One region of the Paracoccus sp. MA genome, then DNA from elsewhere that is predicted to be linked to it. Evidence: riboswitches for the same ligand, from Rfam matches in the RefSeq annotation. Region 1 holds a riboswitch; each other region holds the start of a gene.

Region 1 (7,569 bases):
TGCCGCCATCGCAGAGCACCGGGATGCGGCCCGCCAGCTCCCGAACCACGACGGGCAGCGCCTCGGCCGTTGCGGGCAGCGTGTCGAGCGCCCGGCCGCCATGGTTCGAGACGATCACGCCATCCACCCCGGCCTCGACCGCGCGACCGGCGTCATGCGCCGACATGACGCCCTTCAGCAGCAGCGGCAGCCGGGACTGCGACTTCAGCCAGCCGATATCCTCCCAACGTGGCGCCTGGTCCAGCAGGCCAAGGAAGGTCGCAGCCCGCCCCGGCTCGCTGCGGATATGCGGCGGGCGCAAGCCGTCCAGGTTGACGGCGCGCAGTCCCTCGGGCAGGGCGAATCCGGCACGGGTCTCCATGTTGCGGAGGCCGTTCACCGGCGCGTCCACGGTCACGACCAGCGCGCGATAGCCCGCCGCTTCGGCCCGGCGGACCAGCGACAGCGTGTCTGCGGGCTCGGGCTGCATGTAGAGTTGGAACCACAAAGGCCCCTGCGCGCGGGCGGCGATCTCTTCGAGCGAGAGGCCGGATTGGGTCGAGACCACCATCAGGCTGCCGGCCGCCGCGGCGCCAAGCGCGGTCGCATGTTCGGCCTCGGCATGGGCGAGGCCGTGAAAGGCCACCGGCGCCAGCAGGTAGGGATGCGGCAGGTCCAGGCCGAAAAGCCGCAGGCCGGTATGCGCCCCCCGCATGTCGCAAAGCAGGCGCGATTGCAGCCTGATCCCCCGCCAGGCGGCAAGGTTGGCCTGTGCCGTCAGCCCGTCCGCGCCGGCGCCATCGACATAGGCCCGCACCGGCGCGGGCAGGATGGCTGCGGCCAGGCGCTGATAATCCTCCAGCGCCACCACGTCGGGCGGAATGGCCTGCGTCAAATCTCGGACCAGAGGCGGATCATGTTGTGATAATGCGCCGTGAGGCCGGTCACCGCCGGATCGTCGTCGGGCAGCATCGCGCGGATGCGCATGATCGACTGGTCGAGGTCATAGAGCATGTGCCGCCGCCAGTCGTCCTTGACCATCGATTGCGCCCAGAAGAACGATGCCCAACGCGAGCCGCGCGTCACAGCCGTCACCGAATGCAGCGAGGTGGCGGGATAGATCACGGCATGGCCCGCCGGCAGCTTGACGCGATGCTCGCCATAGGTGTCGTGCACGACCAGTTCGCCGCCGTCGTAATCCTCGGGCGGGGTCAGGAAAACCGTGGTCGAGACATCGGTGCGGATGCGCTGGCCGGTGCCGGGGACCATGCGGATCGAGCCGTCCACGTGGGCGCCGAAGGTCATGCCCTCGTCATAGCGGTTGAACATCGGCGGCAGCACATGCAGGGGCAATGCGGCCGAGGAATAGACCGGACTGCGCCCCAGCGCCCGCAGGACGATGCCGCTGAGCTCGCGCGCCACCGGGCTGTCCACCGGCACCTGCAGGTTCTTCTTGACCTTGGCCGCCTGGTCGCCAGCGGTGCTGCGGCCGTCGACCCAGTCGGTGCCCTCCAACACCTGCCGGATATAGGCGACTTCTTCGGGCGTCAGCAGGTCCGGAATGGTGACGAGCATGGGATTCTCCTGCGGTGCATCGAGGCGCAGGATAGAACCGGCGCCCCGGGAAGTTAAGCGTTTCTGTCGGTTATTTTGGCGCCAGCCGCGTCAAGGGCGACCGACAGGCCGCCCCTGCGGGTTGATGCCTCAGAACGCGTGCTTCAGCGTCAGCACGTAGTTCCGCCCCGGCTCGATATTGGCGAATTGCCCGCTATGCGAGTCGGTATAGATCTGGCGGTCGAAGACGTTGTTGACATTGAATTGCAGCGCCGTTTCTTCGGTCAGCTTGTAGGCGGCCATCAGGTCGGTGCGCCAGCTCGACGGCAGCCCGGCATCGGCATCGCCGTTCTGCGAATAGCTGGCCATGCGCTTGCCCGTATAGGTCACGCCGCCGCCCAGCGTCAGTTCCGGACTGTAGTCATAAGTCGTCCACAGCGAGAAGCTGTTGCGCGGGATCTTCACGACCTGCCGGCCGGTGCCGGGGTTCGGATAGGGATCGCCGCCGCCGCGCGGGGTGGTCCAGCCGCCGTCCTTCAGCTTGACGTCCTGATAGACATAGCCGCCCCAGATGCCCCAGCGCTCTGTTATCTGGCCGGCAAAGCCCAGCTCGACGCCCTTGGCGGTGGTCTTGCCGATATTCTCGGTCTCGCCCAGCGAGTTGGTGACGCGGGCATTGTCCTTCTCGGTCCTGAACAGCGCCGCGCTCAGCTGAAGCTGGTCGTTCAGCACCAGCCATTTCGTGCCGATCTCGTAATTCACGCTGTGCTCGGGATCGAGGCTGTCCAGATCGTCCGAGGCATTGCTGCCGCCGGTGCCCGCGCCCTCCCCGGCCGGGTTCGAAGAGCTGCTGACCGAGGCGTAGACCGAGCCGTTCGGCGCCGGCTTGTAGACCACGCCCAGCATTCCGTTCAGGAAGTCGGAATCGTTGCGATGGCTTTCGCGCGGATTCTCGTCGGTGGCGTGGGTGACGCTGTTGACGCTGTAATCGTCCCAGCGCAGGCCCACCGTCGCCTCCCATTGCGGGGTGAACGTGATGGTGTCCAGCGCGTAGATGCCGCGCGACTTGGTGGTGCTGTAGCCCGTATCGCCGCCGCGCTCGATGCTGCCGCCCCAGGGTGCGCCGGCATCCGGATGCTCGTAGGGCGAGGTCGGCATCGGATCGGGGTTGACCACCGTCAGCCGGCGGGTGGTGGCGCGGGAATTGGCGATGTCCACGCCGACCGCAAAGCTGTGCTCGACGCCCCCGGCCTGCACTTCGCCCGAAAGCTGGGCGTTGAACGACACGGTCTCGTTCACCCGGTCCGAAGCCTTGGAGCTGCGCGACACCAGCCCGTCGCTGCCCGAGGTCGGCGAGGTCACGACATAGGTATTGGTGTCGCGCGCCTTGCGCAGCGCCGTGGTCAGCCGCAGGCTGTCCGAGAATGCGTGCTCGAACTTCAGGTAGCCCGAGGCGGATTCCACGTCGCGGAAATCGCGCGCATGCAGGCCATAGAAGGTATCGGGATCGACATCGGCCGGCAGGAACGGGTCGATGCGGGTGCCCGAGCCGCGCCGCCATTCGGCAGGCGTGGTGGCATTCGACATCGGCACGCCATAATCGGGCGTATCCTCGTCCTTGTAGTAATAGAGCCCGGCGGTGATCTTGCTGTCATCGGTCAGCCGATAGCTGAAGCTCGGCGCCACGCCGAACCGCTTGGACTCGACACCGTCGCGCCCGCCCAGATCGTCGGCGCGCTGCCCCATCAGGTTCAGGCGCAGGCCGAGGGCGCCGAATTCGCGGTTCGAATCCAGCGTGCCGCGGACATAGTTGCCGGTTCCGTAGGACAGCGCCACCTCGTCAAAGGCGCCCGGCTGCGGGGTCTTGCTGTTCAGGCTGATGGTGCCGCCGGTCGAACCGGCGCCGGAATAGACGCCGCCCGGCCCCTTGTTGATCTCGATCGATTCCAGGTTGAAGGCCTCGTATTGCGTGCGCGAGGCGTTGCGCATGCCGTCGATCAGCAGGTCCTGGCTGGCCTCGAAGCCGCGGATATAGGGGCGCACGCCCTGCGGCACGCCGCCCTCGCCCGCGCCCAGCGTGACGCCGGGCGTGGTGCGCAGCACGTCGGCGACCGAGGTCTGGCCGCGCTCCTCGATCTCGCGCGCAGTGACGACGGTGACCGAGCGCGGGGTGTCGAGCAGCGGCGCGGTGGCCTTGTCCGAGGTGCTTTCGGTGACCTTGTAGCTTGTCTCGGCCTCGTTGCCCTGCTGGCGGCGGATGACCACCGTGTCCAGGGTGACGGTGTCCTGCGCCTGTGCAGGGCCGGCCACGCCGGCCGAGATGGCCAGCACCGGCAGCAGGCCCAGGGTCGGCAGCAATTGCGCTGCGCCCCCCGTGACCGGCGGTTTCGGATGGGACTTGTTCATGGATTGCTCCCGGCACAAAAGAAATCGCTGCCATCCACGAGGATGGAAGCGACAGGGACGTGCTGGCTCAGCAGAGTGGCTTGCGGTGAAACGAGCCGGGAGGGGGAGCAGTCGCCCCCCTGTCCTGGCCGCGCGTGATCCATGCAAGAGGGTTAATTGTCGCAAATTGTCAAACGACGCTGCGTAAAATCCCGGATCGGCAGGCCCGACTGTTGCAGTGATTCAACAATCCGGATGCTCGCCCGTCGGAAAAGGTGCCGCAACCCTCGGCCGGGATGCCGACGGCACCACCCCGGCGATGTTCGGCGGTCCACCAGATGTTCCGATGGGCGGGCAGTTTCCCACTAGATGTGGATTGACCTGCGTGGCGGAGCGTGGCTAACTGCAGGGGTCATGGTTACCTCCGGGGCGACTCGGGGATCAACAGGGAAGCCGGTGCAAGGCCGGCACTGCCCCCGCAGCTGTAAGCGGAGAGCGACGCTGGAATGCCACTGGGGCCAGCCCCGGGAAGGCCAGCCAAGCCGGGACCCGCGAGTCAGAAGACCTGCCATGGCGCGAAAGGACGAAACCGTGCGGCGGGCGCGGGGCTGAAGCGGTTCCGATGGCGCGGTCATCGGGCGCGGCCCCTGCTTGCCGACAGAAAGAAGGAGCAGAGGCATGACCATCACCGTTTATTCCAAGCCCGCCTGCGTGCAATGCACCGCCACGACCCGGGCGCTCGAGGCGCGCGGCCTGCCCTATCAGCTGGTCGACCTGACCGAGGATGAGGCGGCGATGGAACTGGTCACCTCGCTCGGCTATCGCCAGGCGCCCGTCGTCGTCGCCGGCGAGGCGCATTGGGCGGGTTTCCGGCCCGACATGATCGGCCGGCTGTCCTGAACGCGCGGCCATGGGCGGGCACCGGGGCGAACTGGTCTATTATTCCTCGGGCTCGGGGAACACGGCGCGCTTCATGGCGCGGCTGGGGCTGCCCGCGCTCCGCATCCCGGTCTCGCCGTGCGAGATCCTGCCCGAGCCCGGCCGGCCCTACGTGCTGATCTGCCCGACCTATGCCGATGGCGAGGGGCGGGGCGCGGTGCCGAAACAGGTCATCCGCTTCCTGAACGACCCCGGGCGCCGCGCGCTGCTGCGCGGCGTGATCGGCGCCGGCAACCGCAATTTCGGCGCCACCTTCGCCCTGTCGGCGAGGGTCATTTCTGCTAAATGCGACGTCCCCGTGCTCTATCGATTCGAGCTGGCGGGCGACGACAACGATCTTTCCCGCGTCCGGGCGGGGCTTGAGAAATTCTGGGGGACGGAATGCTTGACAATGGCGTAAAGGCCGAGCTGGACTATCACGCGCTGAACGCGATGCTGAACCTTTACGACGGCGAGGGCCGCATCCGCTTCGAGGCGGATCGCAAGGCCGCGCGGCAATATTTCCTGCAGCATGTCAACCAGAATACCGTGTTCTTCCACAATCTCGACGAGAAGCTGCGCTATCTCGTCGACGAAGGCTATTACGAGCCCGAGGTGCTGGACCAGTATTCGCGCAATTTCCAGCGCGCGATCTGGGATGCTGCCTATGCGCGGAAGTTCCGCTTCCCGACCTTCCTCGGCGCCTTCAAGTATTACACCAGCTATACGCTGAAGACCCGCGACGGCCAGCGTTACCTGGAACGCTACGAGGACCGGGTGGTCATGGTCGCCCTGACGCTGGCGCGCGGCGACGAGGCGCTGGCCATGCGCTTCATGGAGGAGATGCTCTCGGGCCGCTTCCAGCCGGCGACGCCCACGTTCCTCAATGCCGGCAAGAAGTCCCGGGGCGAGCTGATCTCGTGCTTCCTGCTGCGGCTGGAAGACAACATGGAGAGCATCGGCCGCTCGATCAACTCGGCCTTGCAGCTCTCGAAGCGCGGCGGCGGCGTGGCGCTGATGCTGACCAACCTGCGAGAGGCCGGCGCACCGATCAAGGGGATCGAGAACCAGTCCTCGGGCGTCATCCCGGTGATGAAACTGCTGGAGGACAGCTTCAGCTATGCCAACCAGCTGGGCGCGCGGCAGGGCGCGGGCGCGGTCTATCTGAACGCGCATCACCCCGACATCCTGCGCTTTCTGGACACCAAGCGCGAGAATGCCGACGAGAAGATCCGCATCAAGACGCTGTCCCTGGGCGTGGTGATCCCCGACGTGACCTTCGAGCTCGCCAAGCGCAACGAGGACATGTATCTGTTCTCGCCCCATGACGTGGAGCGGGTCTACGGCCTGCCCTTCTCGGAGATTTCCGTCACCGAGAAATATGCCGAGATGGTCGACGACAAGCGCATCAGGAAGAAGAAGATCAATGCCCGCGCCTTCTTCCAGACCCTGGCCGAGATCCAGTTCGAGAGCGGCTATCCCTATATCATGTTCGAGGACACGGTGAACCGCGCCAACCCGGTCGCCGGCCGCATCAGCATGTCGAACCTGTGCAGCGAGATCCTGCAGGTGAACGAGGCGAGCACGTTCAACGAAGATCTGAGCTATTCCCATTTGGGAACTGATATCTCATGCAATCTCGGATCACTGAACATCGCCGCGACCATGGACGGGCCGGATTTCGGCGCGACCGTCGAGGCGGCGATCCGGGCGCTGACCGCGGTGTCGGAGATGTCGGCTATCGACGCCGTGCCCTCGATCCGGCGCGGCAATGACGAGGCCCATGCCGTGGGCCTGGGCCAGATGAACCTGCACGGCTTCCTGGCGCGCGAGCGCATCCATTACGGCAGCCCCGAAGGGATCGAGTTCACCTCGGTCTATTTCGCCGCGGTGGCCTATCACGCCATCCGCGCCTCGAACCTGCTTGCCCAGGAAAAGGGCCGGACGTTCAAGGATTTCGAGAAGTCGAAATATGCCGACGGCTCGTTTTTCGACAAATATGTCACGCGCGACTGGCTGCCCTCGCTGCCCGAGGTCGCCCGGGTCTTCGAGGGCATCGCCCTGCCCACGCGCGAAGATTGGGCCATGCTGCGGGAATCGGTGATGCGGCACGGGCTTTACAACCGCAACCTGCAGGCGGTGCCGCCCACCGGCTCGATCAGCTACATCAACAACTCGACCAGTTCGATCCACCCGATCGTCGCCAGGATCGAGATCCGCAAGGAAGGCAAGATCGGCCGCGTCTACTATCCCGCGGCCTTCATGACCAACGAGAACCTGGACTATTACCGCGACGCCTACGAGATCGGTCCCGAGGCGATCATCGATACCTATGCGGCGGCGACCGAACATGTCGACCAGGGCCTGTCGCTGACGCTGTTCTTCCCGGCCGAGGCCACCACGCGCGACATCAACCGCGCCCAGATCTACGCTTGGAAGAAGGGCATCAAGACCATCTATTACATCCGGCTGCGCCAGACCGCGCTGGAAGGCACCGAGGTGCAGGGCTGCGTCTCCTGCACGCTTTGAGCCGGGGGTTTCACACCCCCGGACCCCCGTGGGATATTTAGACAAGAAAGAAAGGTTCTTCGGATGAAGGATCATGCCCTGCGCACGCCCTTGCGGGCGATCAACTGGAACCGGCTGGAGGACGAGAAGGACCTGGAGGTCTGGAACCGGCTGACCGTGAATTTCTGGCTGCCCGAGAAGGTGCCGCTGTCCAACGACGTACAG
Region 2 (7,569 bases), on a different replicon from region 1:
CAGGACTAAGTTCGCCTTCTGACTTTGGTAAAGAGACATCTTGGGGGAATCGTGTTTTACAAGGATGATCGGCTGGCGTTGTTCATCGACGGGTCGAATCTTTATGCTGCCGCGAAGGCGCTTGGCTTCGATATCGACTACAAGCTGTTGCGGCAGGAATTCGAGCGGCGCGGCAAGCTGATCCGCGCCTATTACTATACGGCCCTGCTGGAGAACGAGGATTACTCACCGATCCGTCCGCTGGTCGACTGGCTGCATTACAACGGCTATTCCATGGTGACGAAACCCGCGCGTGAATATACCGACGCTCTGGGCCGCCGCAAGGTCAAGGGCAACATGGATGTCGAGCTGGTCATCAACGCCATGGAGCTGGCGCCGCGGCTGGACCATGCGGTGCTGTTCTCGGGCGACGGCGATTTCCGGCCGCTGGTCGAGGCGCTGCAGCGCCAGGGCGTGCGGGTCTCGGTGGTCTCGACCATGCGCAGCCAGCCGCCGATGATCGCCGACGAGTTGCGCCGCCAGGCCGACAATTTCATCGAACTGGACGCGCTGCGCGACATCATCGGCCGCCCGCCCCGCGAAAGCGCCCCGCAGCAGGACGCCTGAACCCCCGGCGCCGCCGAAGACCCCGTCCCGGCGGGCCGGCGCCTTTCCCTTCCCCCGCCGCGGCGGGCCAAGGGTGTTTCTTTCCCCGATCATCCACCGCTTCCTGACAGGCTTGGCCATATCCGGCTTGCCAGGCGGCCGCGTTTCGGCGATACGCCCCCTTGCCGGTCCCGAAAGGGCCAAGAGGGAATCCGCGGCGCATCCCTGCGCCAACCGGAACTGCCCCCGCAACTGTAGGCGGCGAGCCGCGTCCGATCACGTCACTGGGTCCTCGACCCGGGAAGGCCAGGACAGGCAGCGACCCGCCAGTCAGGAGACCTGCCGGCGCCTTGACGTTCACACCGGGCGGGGTTGTCCGGGGAGGGTGAGATGACGACAGCCAGACGCGGCCCGCCTTGCGGGCAGGACGCGGTCCGCCAAGCCCAACGTTGCGCCGCCTCCGGCCCCTGGTCCCAACCAGATGGAGACGGAGCATGTTCCTGCGTTCGGGCCTGATCGGCCTTTCCCTGTCCCTTGCCGCATTCGCCGCCCATGCCGGCGCGACCGGCTATCCGCTGACGGTCGGGAATTGCGGCCAGACGCTGGAATTCGACGCCGCGCCGGCCTCGGCGGTAAGCGTCGGCCAGGCCGCGACCGAGGTGCTTTACGCGCTCGGCCTCGGCGACAAGGTCGCCGGCACCTCGGTCTGGTTCAGCGAGGTGCTGCCGCAGTTCCGGGACATCGACGCCAAAGTCGCGCGGCTGGCCGACAACGATCCCAGCTTCGAAAGCGTGGTGGCCAAGAAGCCGGGGCTGGTCGCGGTGCAATATGAATGGCATGTCGGCCCGCAGGGCATCGTCGCCACGCGCGAGCAGTTCCACGAGCTCGGCATACCGACCTATGTCATGCCGGCCGATTGCGTCGGCAAGGACAACACGGTCGGGCTTGACGGCACGCGGCTGACGATGTTCTCGACCGCGAGCCTCTACCAGGGCATCGAGGAACTGGCGGCGATCTTCGACGTGCAGGACCGGGGCGCCGCGCTGGTCGCAGACCTGAAGGCGCGCGAGGAGACGGCCGAGGCCGAGGCCAGGGCGCTGGGGCTAAAGGACGGATCGGCGGTGTTCTGGTTCTCCTCGGCCGAGATGGACATCGATCCCTATGTCGCCGGCCGCAAGGGTGCCCCGGGCTACATGATGGAGACGCTGGGATTGCGGAACATCGTGGAATCGGACGAGGAATGGCCGACCGTCGGCTGGGAGACCATCGCCAGGGCCAATCCCACGGTGATCGTGGTGGCCCGGATGGACCGTCGCCGCTTCGAGGCCGACGACGTCGAGAAGAAGCTCGCCTTCCTGAAATCCGACCCGGTGGCCAGCCAGATGGATGCGGTGAAGGCCGGCCGCATCGTCGTCATGGATGCCGGCGCCATGGACGCGACGATCCGGGTGATCGACGGGCTGGAAGAGCTGGCGGCGGCGCTGAAATCCTACGGCCTGCCGCAATGACGCCGGCCGCCGCCGGACCGCGCAGGGCGCTTGTCGCCGCGCTTCTGGCGCTGGCGGTGCTGGCGGCGGCGGTCCTGGCCGGGGCGATGATCGGCGAGACCCGCATCGCCCCGGATCTGGTGCTGAAGGTGCTGGCCAACCGGCTGTGGCAGGCGGGCCATGCGCTCGACCCGCTGGATCAGGGCATCGTCTGGAGCTATCGCGTGCCCCGCGCGCTGGTCGCCGCCGCCTGCGGCGCGGGACTGGCCGTCTCGGGCGTGGTGCTGCAGGCGCTGCTGCGCAACGCCCTGGCCGATCCCTATATCCTCGGCATCTCGGCCGGGGCCTCGACCGGGGCGGTGGCGGTGACCATCGCCGGGCTCGGGGCGGGGCTGCTCTCGATGTCGCTCGGCGCCTTCATGGGGGCGCTGATCGCCTTCGGGCTGGTGGCGGCGCTGGCCCGGGCCGCCGGTGCCGACGCCGGACGCGGCGGCGCGGCGCAGATCGTGCTGGCGGGCATCGCCGGCTCGCAGCTCTTCAACGCCCTGACCGCGTTCGTCATCGCGAAATCGGCGAATGCCGACCAGGCGCGCGGCATCATGTTCTGGCTGATGGGCAATCTCAGCGGCGTGCGCTGGCCCGAGGTGCAGCTGGCCGTGCCGGTCGCCGTCATGGGCTGGCTGGTCTGCCAGCTGCATGCGCGCGGGCTGGACGCCTTTGCCTTCGGGGCCGACAGCGCCGCCTCGCTGGGCGTGCCGGTGCGGCGGGTCCGGGCGGTGCTGATCCTGGCCGCGGCGCTGGTGACGGCGGTCATGGTGTCGATCCTGGGCTCGATCGGCTTCGTCGGGCTGGTGATCCCGCATGCGGCGCGCTTCCTGGTCGGCGTCCGCCACGGCCGGCTGATCCCGGCCGCGGCGCTGATCGGCGCGGTCTTCCTGATCGGCGCCGACATCCTGTCGCGCGTCATCATCAGGGGCCAGGTCCTGCCCATCGGCGTCGTCACCGCGCTGATCGGCGCCCCGGCCTTCGCGCTGATCCTGATCCGCAGCCGGGGCCAGATGCGATGAGGCTTTCGGCGCAATCCCTGTCCCTCGCCCTGCGCGGGCGCAAGATCATCCGCGACGTCTCGCTGGAGGTGACGCCCGGCGAGACGCTGGCGCTGGTCGGACCGAACGGTTCGGGCAAGTCGACGCTGCTGCGGCTGCTGGCCGGGCTGGTCCGCCCGGACTGGGGCGCCATCCGGCTTGAGGGTCAGCCTCTTGCCCGGCTGTCGCGTCGCGGGATCGCGCAGCGCATCGCGCTGGTCGAGCAGCAGGCCGACACCGCCGAACGCCTGACCGCCCGCGCCGCCGTCGAGCTGGGCCGCACCCCCTGGCTCTCGGCGCTCGCATCCTGGAGCGAGCGGGACGAGCGGCAGGTCGCCCGCGCGCTCGACGCGGTGGAGATGACCGCGCTGGCGGATCGCAGCTGGGCCACCCTGTCGGGCGGCGAGCGCCAGCGGCTGCACATCGCCCGCGCCCTGGCGCAGGAGCCGGGTCTGCTGCTGCTCGACGAGCCGACCAACCATCTGGACATCCACCACCAGCTGGCGATCCTAGGCTTCATCCGGCAGTTGCCCATCACCACCGTCATCGCGCTGCACGACCTCAACCAGGCCATGGGCTGCGACCGCGTCGCGATGCTGGACGGCGGCCGGCTGGTCGCCTGCGGCCCGCCCCCCGAGGTGCTGCGGCCCGATCTGGTCGCGCACGTCTTCGGCATCCGCGTCCGGCGGGTGCCCGATCCGGCCGGCGGGCCGGACATCCTGACCTTCTCGATCACCTGAAAGGACGCCCATGGTCTCGCGCAGCCTCGCCCTGCTCCTGCTGACCGCCGCCCCTGCCCTCGCCGAGATCCACGAGGTCAGGATGCTGAACCGCAACGACACCGCCACGATGGTCTACGAGCCGGACCACCTGGTGGTCGCGCCCGGCGACACGGTCCGCTTCCTGCCGACCCAGCCCGGCCATAACGCCGCGACCATCGACGAGATGATCCCCGCCGGGGCCGAGCCCTTCAAGAGCGGCCTCAACAAGGAATTCGAGGTCACGCTGACCCTGCCCGGCATCTACGGCATCAAATGCAGCCCGCATTACGCCATGGGCATGGTCATGCTGATCCGGGTCGGCGAGGCGGCCGCGCCCGAGATCCCCGCCGCCGTCCCGGCCCGCGCCAGGACGCGCTTCGAGGAAATCCTCGCCCGTCACGGTGCCCCGGACTGAGCCGGCCGGAGCGCCGCGGCCCCGCGCCGGGCCTCCGACTGCAAAGGGGGCTCCGCTGTCCCCGGTTCTGCGGCGGCAAGGGGCCTTGGCGATCCCGTCGGCGGACCTTGGCGGGACTGCCGTCCCATGCGGCTTGCGCGGTGCCGCGCGTCTAGCGTTCGGTCAGCTTCAGCTCGATGCGGCGGTTCTGGGCCCGGGCCTCGGCCGTGTCGCCCGCCGCCACCGGCCGGGTATCGGCAAAGCCGGCCGGGGCAAGGCGGGTGGCCGGGAAGCCCAGCTGGTCCACCATGTAGCGCACCACGGCCAGCGCCCGCGCCTGGCTCAGTTCCCAATTGTCGCGATAGCGCCCCAGCCCGGACAGCGGCTGGTCGTCGGTATGGCCGTCGACGCGGATCATCCAGTCGATCTCCGGCGGGATATCGCCCGAGATCTGCTTCAGCATGTCGGCGACCCGCGCGATCTGCTCGCGGCCGCCGGGCGACAGCGTCGCCTCGCCCGGCGCGAACAGCACTTCCGAGGAAAACACAAAACGGTCGCCCACGACCCGCACGCCCTCGCGCCCTTCCAGGATCTGCGACAGCCGGCCGAAGAATTCCGAGCGATAGCGCGCCAGATCCCGGGCCTCGGCCTCGGCCTTGCTGCGCGCCTCCTCCTCCAGCGCGCGGCGCTTGCGCTCCTCTTCGGCGGCGCGCAGCAGGGCGACGTTGAGCTGTCGGCCCAGATCCTCGGCGCGCAGGTCGGCCTCGCGGCGTTCCTCGCCCGCGGCGTCCAGCACCGCGCGCAGGCTGCCCAGCTGGTCGTTGAGCTGCGCCACCTGCCGGTTGAGCAGCGCGACGCGGCGCTGGTCCTGGGCGGAAAGCGCCTCCTGCTCGGAAATCTTCTGCCGCGCCAGCGCCAGAAGCCCGGCCTGCTTCTCGGCCTCGCTGGCCTGGGCCTCGGCCTGCTCGCCCAGCTCCTTCTTGGCCGCCTCGGCGGCGGCAAGCAGGGTCAGCGTCTCCTCGGCCTGTTTGCGCGCCGCCTCGAGCTCCAGCGTGGCGGCGTCGAGCTCGGCGTCGGATCTCGCCAGCCGCTCGCGCAGCGCCTCGGCGGCGGCGGCGTCGGCCAGGCGGGCGGCTTCGGTCTCGTCCAGCTGCTGCCGGGTCTCGGCATTGCGGCGGCGCAGGTCGCCGACCAGCGCCTCCAGCGCCTCGCGCCGGGCAGCGGCCAGCCGCGCCGCCTCGGTCTGGGCGTCGATCTCGGCCCGGGCGGCGGCCACCGCCTGCTCGGAACGGCGCAGCCGCTCGCGCTCGGCCGTCAGGTCGCGGTCCAGCGTGGCGGCGCGGGCCTGCGAGCTGGACAGCGCGTCCGACAGCTGCGCCACCTGCCGGCCGAGCTGGTCGAGCTCGCTGTCCTGGGTGGTGATCTGGTCGCGCAGCACCGATTGCACCAGCAGGAAGATGGTCAGCACGAACATCATGACCATCAGAAGCGCGGTCATCGCATCGACGAAGCCCGGCCAGATCGTCGCCGAAAAGCGGTTGCCGCTGCCCCGGCTAAGTCCCATCGCCGCGCTCCAGGTTGCGGATCGCCCGGGTCAGCGCCGCCATGTCCTCGCGCAGCTCCGAGATCAGCCCGTCGCGGCCGCTGGCGGCTTCCTCGACCAGCCGGCCCAGTTGCACGTCGATCGAGCGCAGCCGCATTCGCGCCTCGGGATCGTCGCCCGAAATCGCGGCATGGGCCTGACCCGGCCGCTGCGCGCCAAGATCGAGGATGCGGTCCTGTCCCTCGGCCAGCCGCTCCAGCGCCCGGACCAGCCGCGGGCCGTCCAGCGCCGGCGCCGGTGCCTCGGCCAGCGCGACCAGCCGGGCCTGCCCTTCGGCCAGCCGTTCCAGCGCCTCGGCCAAAGCGGCGCCGTCGAAGGACGGCTGCGGCGTCTCGGCCAGGGCCGCAAGCCGGGCCTGGCCCTCGGCGACCCGTTCCAGCGCCGCCGCAAGCGCCGGATCGTGGCGCGGCTCGGCCAGCCCGGCGATTGCCCGTTCGACTCCGGCAAGCGCCTGCGCCGTGGCTTCGCGCTCGGCGCTCAGCGCGGCCCCCAGCTGGTCGCGGTCCGAGCCGAGCAGCCCGGCCAGCCTTTCCACGCCCTGCGCCAGCGCCAGCGAACGCTGGTCGGCGGCGGCGGCTTCCTCGTCGCGCAGGACATCGCGGCCGGCATAGAACTCCTGCAGCCCGGCCAGCTGCGCCTCGACCCGCTCGATGAAGCCCGCCAGAGCCGCCTCGCCCAGCCCCTGCCCCTCGGCGCCGCCGAGGCCGATGCGGGTGAATCCCGACATCCATTCCTCGAGCTCGCGATAGAAGCGGTTCTGGCCATGGGCGGCGAAAAGCTCCAGCAGCCCGACGACCAGCGAGCCCGCCAGCCCCAGCAGCGAGCTGGAAAAGGCCGTGGCCATGCCGCCCAGCTGCGATTCCAGCCCGGTCATCAGCTTGTTGAACACCTCGAGCCCGGTCTCGCCATCCTGGGGGGCCAACGCGCGGATGGTGTCGACCACGGCCGGAACCGTGGTGGCCAGCCCATAGAACGTGCCCAGAAGTCCCAGGAAGATCAGCAGATTCGCCAGATAGCGGGTGATGTCGCGCGCCTCGTCGATCCGCGTTGCCACCGATTCCAGGATCGAGCGCGACGATTCGGTCGAGATGGCCCCACCCGCCGGCCCGCGCTGGCCCAGAAGCGCGGCCAGCGGCGCCAGCAGCCGCGGCGCGTCGTCCGGCCCCTCGGGCTCGGTCGCGCCCAGACCCTTTTCGGCGGCATGGCGGCGGCGGGCGGCGAAACGCTCGATCCAGCTGACGGATTTGACCAGTTCGGCCACCTGCCAGAAACAGCCCAGCACGCCCATCACGAAGACGGCCAGGATCAGCCCGTTCAGATATTCGTTCGAGTGAAAGATCGACAGGATCCGGCCATAGGCGAACCAGGCCCCGGCCACGACCAGCGCCAGCACGATCAGCATCAGCACGATCTGCCGCACCGGCTGCGAGAATTGCGGCGGCGCCGGGCCGGCCCCGCCGGGCCCCGTGCCGCGCGTCGCCGCCAGACGGGCGGCGCGGGAACGGCGGCCTTCGGGCGCGGCGGGCGGCCCCTCGGGCGGTTCGGCGTCGGTTCGGGACAAGACGACCCCCTTGCTGCTTTCGGCCCGACTGTAGAGGCGGGACCGGCGCCTGCCAAGCGCCGTCGCAGCGGCGGATCGCCTCTATTCCGGCCC
Region 3 (7,569 bases), on a different replicon from region 1:
GGGCCGGGCATTGCCGACCGAGGGCGCCAGTTCCATCGCCGCGCGCAACTCGTCCAGCAGCGGCTCGGGGATCGGGTCGTCGCGGAAATGCCGCACGTCGCGGCGCCAGCGCAGGATGCGCTCCAGTGCGGCGCTGTCCTTGGGGCCGAACTCCATCAGGACGCCGCGCAGATGGCGCTGTCGGGCAGGCCCGCGGCCCCGGCGCGGATGGCGACCGGCCGGTCGGGCACGGTCAACTCGACGGCGAGCGGCTGGCCGGCAACCGTCAGCGGCCGGTGGTCGTTCGCGTTCAGCTCGACCCGCAGCCGGTCGCCGGGCGCGAGCGCGTCGAGGTGATGGGCCGGGCCGTAGAGCCGGGCGATCTTGCGGCCGTTCAGGTAAAGATGCGCGTGCCCCTCGCCGGGCCGGTCGGCCAGCCCGGCATGTTCGGGGGCGAAGCAGAAGCCGGGACTTTGCAGGAACAGGTTCCAGCCCGCGACGCTGTCGGGCTCCAGCCGGGCCGAGGCGGTGGCGCTGCCGGCGGGCAGGTCGATGGGCGCGCCGTGGTCATGCGCCGCGGCCTGCGCGCCATGGCCATGCGCGCCGTGGTCGTGGCCGTCCAGCGTGATGCCGTTGGCGGCGGCGATGACGAAGCCCATGCCGCCGCCGAAGATCAGGCCGATCAGCAGCATCGGGATCGAGCGATCCATGTCTGTCCCCCCGGTTCATGGAAAGGGCCGGGCACGGCTGCGCGCCCGGCCGGAAGGCTGCGGCCGGATCAGGCGGCTTGCGGAAGGGGCGCGCGCTGCCCCTCGCGCTGCCAGAACCAGCCGGCCAGCAGGCCGAGCACCGCCCAGGCCAGGGCGCCGGCCCCCAGCGCGCGGCCGGCGAATTCGGCCGAAAGCTCGGGCGGGACCGGGCCGGCATAGCTGTCGGGCTGCGGCGCGCCGATCAGATGCGGCGCGAGGATCAGCACGATTGCCACGCCCCAGGCCGCCCAGCCCCTGCCAAAGGCGATCAGCCACAGCGCAAGCCCGGTGGCCAGCGCCGTGCCCAGCCACCAGATGGCGCGGATCTGCACATCGGCGGCGGCGACGCCCGGCACCTCGGGGGCAAGGCCGAAGGCGGGGGCGAGCTGCATGGTCAGGTAGCCGGCAAGACCCCAAAGCAGCCCCTGCCGCGCCGTGACCGCATTGCCCTGCGATTCGGCAACCGCCATCAGCGCCACCAGCATCAGCCCGTAGCCGGCATAGACCAGCATGGTGAACAGCACCGAAAGCATGTTGCGGGTCCATTCGAAGGGGCCGAGATCCTGATGCGCGCTGACGGATTCGGCGCCGAAATGCGCCAGCTGCCCGGATTCGTAAAGCTCGGCATGCAGCAGCACCGGCTGCACGAACCAAAGCTGCAACAGGGCGGCAATCAGCCCCGTTGCAGCGCCAGCGATCAATCCGCTGGTCAGAATGCGCGAGAACATGTCAGTGGCAGGGGAAGCCGGTGGCGTGACGCACGTCATGGGCAGCGTCATGCAGGGTTTCGGCCTGCACCAGCCCGGACATGAAGATCAGCCCGAAGCCGATGGCGAAGGCGGCGATGGCGGGAAACAGCACCGAGGCGCGGCTGGCCCCCGCGGCGGTCATGGGTTTTGCGGTCATCCGCGACCCTTTCCTTATGTCGTCCAACCCGACGACGTTGCGGTTTTGCGCATCGGCAGGTCTCCTGGCTTGCGGGTCACGGCAGACGCCCGCCTTCCCGGCCGGTTGGCCAGTGGCATGATGGGCGTCCGCTCTCCGCTTACAGTCGCGGGGGCGGCTGCGGATTTGGCCCCGGATGCCCCGGGCCGCACCGCATTCCCTTTTGGCCCCGGAAAGGGGCACCGATACACGCATATGTTACCTGCGACGCCGCCGCGGCGGCAAGCGGAATCGAGGACCGGGCGGCGGGCCGGCGGGCGGCGCTGTCGCATGGGTATTTGGAGAACGAAGAAGATGCCCGAGGGATCGCGCGGGGATCGAGGCAGGCGGGCTTGTCCGGATCACGGGGCCGGCGGCCAGTCCAGATCGACCCAGACCAGCCGGTGCGCGGAAGCGGCCAGGGCGGCCTCGGCCAGCGGGCCCTCGGCCGGCCAGAACACGCCCGCGTCCAGCACCGTGAGGCCCTTGGCCGGCAGGACGTAATCGACGCGCAGGTTGCCGGGCGGCTTGTCGTCGGGCCAGTCGCCGGTATCCAGCGCCGGATCGCCCTTGTGGCGGTCGTTCACGCCGCCCTTTGCTGCCGCCCCGCCGGCGCTGCGGGGCCGGGGGTCGGTGACATGCGCCATGATCCGGGCCAGCGCCTCGGGCCGGCCCTCGCTGTCCATGGGGTCGAGGTTCAGGTTGCCGGCCAGCACGAAAGGGCCGCCCGGCAGGTGGTGCAGCCAGAAGGCCAGCTCGTCATGGTTGCGCCGGCCGTTCAGGTCCTCGGGCCCATCGAAGACCGGCGGCGTCGCGGACATGGCGAGCAGGTGCAGCGGGTTGCCCGCTACCGTCACCACCGCGTCCCAATGCGCGGTCGAGGACAGCCGGCGGATCGCCGCCACCTTCTCGGGCAGCGGCGGCATCAGGTGGCCGGGCAGGTCGCGCCACAGGACGCCGGTGTAATCCGTCACCGGCCCGATGGGATGGCGCGACAGGATCGCCATGCCGCCCTGGCCCGAGAATCTGCCATAGCCCTGCGCGTCGTCCGCCGTGCCCAGCCGCCCGTCGGCGTTCAGGTCCAGCCCGGTCGCCATGCCGGAATTCGGCCGCGCCGCGAAACGGTGCGGATAGTCCAGCCCGACCCGGGCCAGCCTTGCGGCAAAGGCGTCCAGCGCCCGGCCGTCCAGATCCCAGTCGAAATCGGTCAGCAGCAGGATGTCGGGCCGGGTCTCGGCCAGCACGGCGACGACCGCTGCGACCTGCGCATCCTCGCGGCCGAGGTCGCGCAACAAAAGCCCCGGCCCGTCGCGCGACAGGTCGGGGCTGTAGGTGGCGATCCGCAAGGGCTCGGCATGGGCGGCGAGGCCAAGGACGGCCAGCAGGACCGCCCCGGCAAGCGCCCTTACACCCAAGGCCGGCTCTGGGCCATCTGCGCCTCGAAGGTGTCGATGGCGCCGGCCTTTTCCATGGTCAGGCCGATATCGTCCAGCCCGTTCAGCAGGCAATGGCGGCGGAACGGGTCCAGCTCGAAGGGGAAGCTCTGCCCGTCCGAGGTGGTCACGGTCAGGTTTTCCAGGTCCACGGTCATGCGGGCATTGGCGCCTTTCTTCGCGTCCTCCATCAGCACCTCCACCACCTCGGGCGGCATGACGATGGGCAGGATGCCGTTCTTGAAGCAGTTGTTGTAGAAGATGTCGGCGAAGCTGGTGGAGATCACGCAGCGGATGCCGAAATCCAGCAGCGCCCAGGGCGCATGTTCGCGCGACGAGCCGCAGCCGAAATTGTCGCCGGCGACGATGATCTGCGCCTCGCGGTAAGCCGGCTGGTTCAGCACGAAATCCGGGATCTCGTTGCCTTCGGCGTCGTAGCGCATCTCGTCGAACAGGTTCTTGCCCAGACCCGAGCGGTGGATCGTCTTCAGGAACTGTTTGGGGATGATCATGTCGGTGTCGATATTGACCAGCGGCATGGGCGCCGCGATGCCGGTCAGGGTGGTGAACTTGTCCATGTCTTGATCCTCGCAGAATTGACTTGGGGCGCGCGCGCCCGTTAACCGAGACCCGAGCGGCGCCTGGCGCCATGGCTATACGGGTCTTGCTGATGTTTTTCGGGTTTTCGAGTTTCGCCGCCCTGCGCGCCTGCATCGCGCGCGACTGGACGCCGCAGATCGGCGATCCCGAGATCACCGGCTGGCTGACGGTGCTCTCGTATCTTGTCTGCCTGTTCCTGGCGGTGAAGGTGCTGCGCCGCCGGCCGGCCGGCGCGGCGCGCGGGCTGTGGCTGGCGATCGCCGGGCTGATGGCGTTCCTGGCGCTGAACAAGCAGCTTGACCTGCAGACGGCGCTGACTGCCACCGGACGCTGCATGGCCCGGGCGCAAGGCTGGTACGACAGCCGCTACCTGGTGCAGCTGGCCTTTATCGCCGGGCTGGTGCTGGGCGTGGCGGTTGCGCTGATCTGGGCGACGAAGGCCCTGCGCGGGCACATGCGCCGCAACGGCCTTGCCCTGCTGGGGCTGGCCGTGCTGTGCGGTTTCGTGCTGGTGCGCGCGGTGGGTTTCCATCATGTCGATATGCTCATCAGCATGGATTTCGCGAACCTCAAGTTCAACTTCTGGTTCGAGAATGCCGGGCTGGTGCTGATCGCGATCAACGCCCTGCTGCTTCTGCGGCGGGGCCGCTAGGGGCCCCGCCCGAAGCATCAGACGGTTTCCGCCAGAAGCTCGCGCACGTCGGTCAGGTGGCCCTTGATGCCCGCCGCCGCCGCCATGACCGGCGACATCAGATGCGTGCGGCCGCCGCGGCCCATGCGTCCCTCGAAATTGCGGTTCGAGGTCGCGGCGCAGCGTTCGCCCGGCGCCAGCTGGTCGGGGTTCATGCCCAGGCACATCGAGCAGCCGGCCAGACGCCATTCGAAGCCGGCGTCGATGAAGATCTTGTCCAGGCCCTCTTCCTCGGCCTGCATGCGCACCAGGCCCGAGCCCGGCACGACCATGCCGCGCACGCCCGGCGCCAGCCTGTGGCCCTTGAGGATGCCGGCGGCGGCGCGCAGGTCCTCGATCCGGCCGTTGGTGCAGGAACCGATGAAGACCGCGTCGATCTTGATCTGGTTCAGCGGGGTGCCCGGCTTCAGGCCCATGTAGTCGAGGCTGCGGCGCGCGGCCTCGACCTTGCCGCCCTCGAAATCCTCGGGGGCGGGAACCGTGCCGGTGATCGGCAGCACGTCCTCGGGCGAGGTGCCCCAGGTCACCACCGGGGCGATGTCCTCGCCGCGGATGGTGACGACCTTGTCCCAATGCGCGCCCTCGTCGCTGAAGAGGGTCTTCCACCAGCTGACCGCGGCCTCCCAGGCGGCGCCTTTCGGGGCATGGGGGCGGCCCTTGCAATAGTCGAAGGTCTTTTCGTCCGGGGCGATCAGGCCGGCGCGGGCGCCGCCCTCGATGGCCATGTTGCAGACGGTCATGCGGCCTTCCATCGACAGGTCGCGGATCGCCTCGCCGCAATATTCGATGACATAGCCGGTGCCGCCGGCGGTGCCGGTCTTGCCGATCACCGCCAGCGTGATGTCCTTGGCGGTGACGCCGGGACGCAGCTTGCCAGTGATTTCCACCTTCATGTTCTTGGATTTCTTCTGGATCAGCGTCTGGGTGGCCAGGACGTGTTCCACTTCCGAGGTGCCGATGCCATGCGCCAGCGCGCCGAAGGCGCCATGCGTCGCGGTGTGGCTGTCGCCGCAGACGACCGTCATGCCGGGCAGGGTCCAGCCCTGTTCCGGCCCGACGATATGGACGATGCCCTGGCGGATGTCGTTCATCGGGTAATAGTTCAGCCCGAATTCGCGGGCGTTCTTGTCCAGTTCCGCGACCTGGATGCGGCCCTCGGGGTTCTCGATGCCGTCCACGCGGTCGGCGGTGGTGGGCACGTTGTGGTCCGGCACGGCGATGGTCTGGTCGGGGCGGCGCACCTTGCGGCCGGCCATGCGCAGGCCCTCGAAGGCCTGGGGCGAGGTCACCTCATGCACCAGGTGGCGGTCGATATAGAGGATGCAGGTGCCGTCGTCGGAACGCTCGACCACATGGGCGTCGAAGATCTTGTCGTAGAGGGTGCGGGGCGCGCCCGCGTTCGTGTTGCCGGTCATGGCTGTCTCTTTTCTGGAAGACTAGCTGGGAAAGGGCGGAGGGGCCGCAACCTGCGGCAGGGCGCGCAAAGGCGCCCGCCGTCGTCAAAGTCGGGCGGTGACGGACAGGCTTTCGCCGTAGAACCGGCCCGGCAGGCGGGCGCGGTCGTGAATGTCGAAATAGACGAATCCTCGCATGACAGCAGTAATAGGTCGATTTCACGTCATATTCAATATCGCCACACGGTCCTGTTAATTCCAAGTTGAGAAATGGCCCCTATTTTCTACGCAAGGAACAAGAAAGGGACCGATCATGCTGATTCGCATCATCCTGCGGACGATTCCCCTGCTCTGCGTGGCCGCCTTTGCGCTGGCCGTGGGCCTGGAACAGGACCGGCCGGGCCCGGCGCAGGGGGTGGCGGGGGCCGAAACCCGGCAGCTGGCCTGGGGTGCCGGGCAGGTGCGATGCGTCGATCCCTGGGGGAATCTGCCGCTTTCCGCCTGTTCCTCGGCCGAGCCCGCCAGAAATCCGCCGCCGCCACATTGAGCAGGCGCGATTCCGTGCTACATTACTAGGGCCCCGGCGCCGGGGGAGATCGGCGTGATGACCGGAGGATGAACCCCTGTCCAATACCGTCTCGCCGGCTTCTGCGCCGGCTGCGACCACCGCGGAGTCCGGGCTGACGAGCGATCAGCTACTGGGCCGCATTCTTGCCTCTCTTGACGACGACAAGGCCGAAGATGTCGTGACCATCGACCTGCGCGGCCGCTCGGCTATGGCCGATCACATGGTGATCGCCTCGGGCCGCAACGCGCGGCAGGTGGCCTCGATCGCCGAAAAGCTGGTCGAGCGCCTGAAAGAGCAGACCGGCCGCTCGGCCCGGATCGAGGGCAAGGAAACCGGCGATTGGGTGCTGATCGACACCGACGACGTGATCGTCCATGTCTTCCGTCCCGAAGTCCGGGAATTCTACCAGCTGGAAAAGATGTGGATGCCGGCCGACGCGCTGCGCTCGGCCACGCTTGACCGGATGCGTGCTGAACACGCGGCCGAAGAGGCCCGCAAGACCCAGAACTGACCCATGCGCATGGTCATTGCCGCGGTCGGGCGGCTGCGGCAGGGCCCCGAGGCGAAGCTGATCGCCGATTACCTGGACCGTCAGGCCAAGGCGGGCCGCAGCCTGGGCCTGCCCCCCGTGACGCTGGCCGAGGTCGAGGACCGGCGCGGCGGCGGCATGGCGGCCGAGGCGGCGCTGCTGGCCAGGGCCGTCCCCGACGGCGCGGCCCTGGTGGTGCTGGACGAGCGCGGCCAGATGCTCAGCTCTCCGGAATTCGCGGCGCGAATCGCCGGCTGGCGCGACCAGGCCCGGGATGTGGCCTTCGTGATCGGCGGCGCGGATGGCATCGACCCCGGCCTGCGCGACCGGGCCGACCTGGCGATCAGCTTCGGCCGCATGGTCTGGCCGCATATGCTGGTCCGCGTCATGCTGGCCGAGCAGATCTATCGCGCCACCACCATCCTCGCCGGCAGCCCCTATCATCGCGAATGAGTGCAACGCCTTTGAACGATTAAGTTTTTAGGCAGAATGCCGGGAGGGCCCAGGTGAATTTCCCAGACCTCTCTGCTAGGATGGGCCATCAAGGTCATCAGTTTCCGGGGTATGTCATGATCCCAATCGTCAATCAGATCCACAGCCGGGCCGGCCCCGCCACCCCCCAGGCGGCGCGAGAGGTCGAGGTCGTCGGTCCAACCATCGCCCGCGCCCAGCCCGAAGTGCCGGTGGTCGAGGAATCCGGTG

What was found. Region 1 has a riboswitch for cobalamin ahead of nrdH (glutaredoxin-like protein NrdH). Riboswitches for the same ligand answer to the same signal wherever they lie in the genome.
Region 2: it holds a riboswitch for cobalamin, as region 1 does, so the genes downstream of both, LOS78_RS13345 (ABC transporter substrate-binding protein) here and nrdH (glutaredoxin-like protein NrdH) in region 1, are expected to answer to the same signal.
Region 3: it holds a riboswitch for cobalamin, as region 1 does, so the genes downstream of both, LOS78_RS09520 (CbtB domain-containing protein) here and nrdH (glutaredoxin-like protein NrdH) in region 1, are expected to answer to the same signal.

The regions. Positions count from the first base shown of each region.
Region 1 covers NZ_CP087597.1:809,499-817,067, reverse strand. The annotation lists gene LOS78_RS03985 (alpha-hydroxy acid oxidase) at 1-874, opposite strand, end outside; gene LOS78_RS03980 (Fe2+-dependent dioxygenase) at 871-1,554, opposite strand; gene LOS78_RS03975 (TonB-dependent siderophore receptor) at 1,684-3,939, opposite strand; cobalamin riboswitch at 4,317-4,506, shown strand; gene nrdH (glutaredoxin-like protein NrdH) at 4,597-4,818, shown strand; gene nrdI (class Ib ribonucleoside-diphosphate reductase assembly flavoprotein NrdI) at 4,829-5,257, shown strand; gene nrdE (class 1b ribonucleoside-diphosphate reductase subunit alpha) at 5,239-7,365, shown strand; gene nrdF (class 1b ribonucleoside-diphosphate reductase subunit beta) at 7,429-7,569, shown strand, end outside.
Region 2 covers NZ_CP087598.1:1,251,817-1,259,385, reverse strand. The annotation lists gene folK (2-amino-4-hydroxy-6-hydroxymethyldihydropteridine diphosphokinase) at 1-39, opposite strand, end outside; gene LOS78_RS13350 (NYN domain-containing protein) at 52-606, shown strand; cobalamin riboswitch at 755-947, shown strand; gene LOS78_RS13345 (ABC transporter substrate-binding protein) at 1,080-2,093, shown strand; gene LOS78_RS13340 (iron ABC transporter permease) at 2,090-3,139, shown strand; gene LOS78_RS13335 (ABC transporter ATP-binding protein) at 3,136-3,897, shown strand; gene LOS78_RS13330 (pseudoazurin) at 3,908-4,333, shown strand; gene LOS78_RS13325 (peptidoglycan -binding protein) at 4,485-5,876, opposite strand; gene LOS78_RS22100 (hypothetical protein) at 5,866-7,476, opposite strand; gene LOS78_RS13315 (gamma-glutamylcyclotransferase) at 7,558-7,569, opposite strand, start outside.
Region 3 covers NZ_CP087598.1:487,081-494,649, forward strand. The annotation lists gene bluB (5,6-dimethylbenzimidazole synthase) at 1-156, opposite strand, end outside; gene LOS78_RS09510 (hypothetical protein) at 156-689, opposite strand; gene LOS78_RS09515 (CbtA family protein) at 758-1,456, opposite strand; gene LOS78_RS09520 (CbtB domain-containing protein) at 1,458-1,634, opposite strand; cobalamin riboswitch at 1,671-1,875, opposite strand; gene LOS78_RS09525 (endonuclease/exonuclease/phosphatase family protein) at 2,015-3,067, opposite strand; gene leuD (3-isopropylmalate dehydratase small subunit) at 3,058-3,663, opposite strand; gene LOS78_RS09535 (hypothetical protein) at 3,756-4,337, shown strand; gene leuC (3-isopropylmalate dehydratase large subunit) at 4,355-5,791, opposite strand; gene LOS78_RS09545 (hypothetical protein) at 6,084-6,317, shown strand; gene rsfS (ribosome silencing factor) at 6,394-6,849, shown strand; gene rlmH (23S rRNA (pseudouridine(1915)-N(3))-methyltransferase RlmH) at 6,853-7,320, shown strand; gene LOS78_RS09560 (hypothetical protein) at 7,437-7,569, shown strand, end outside.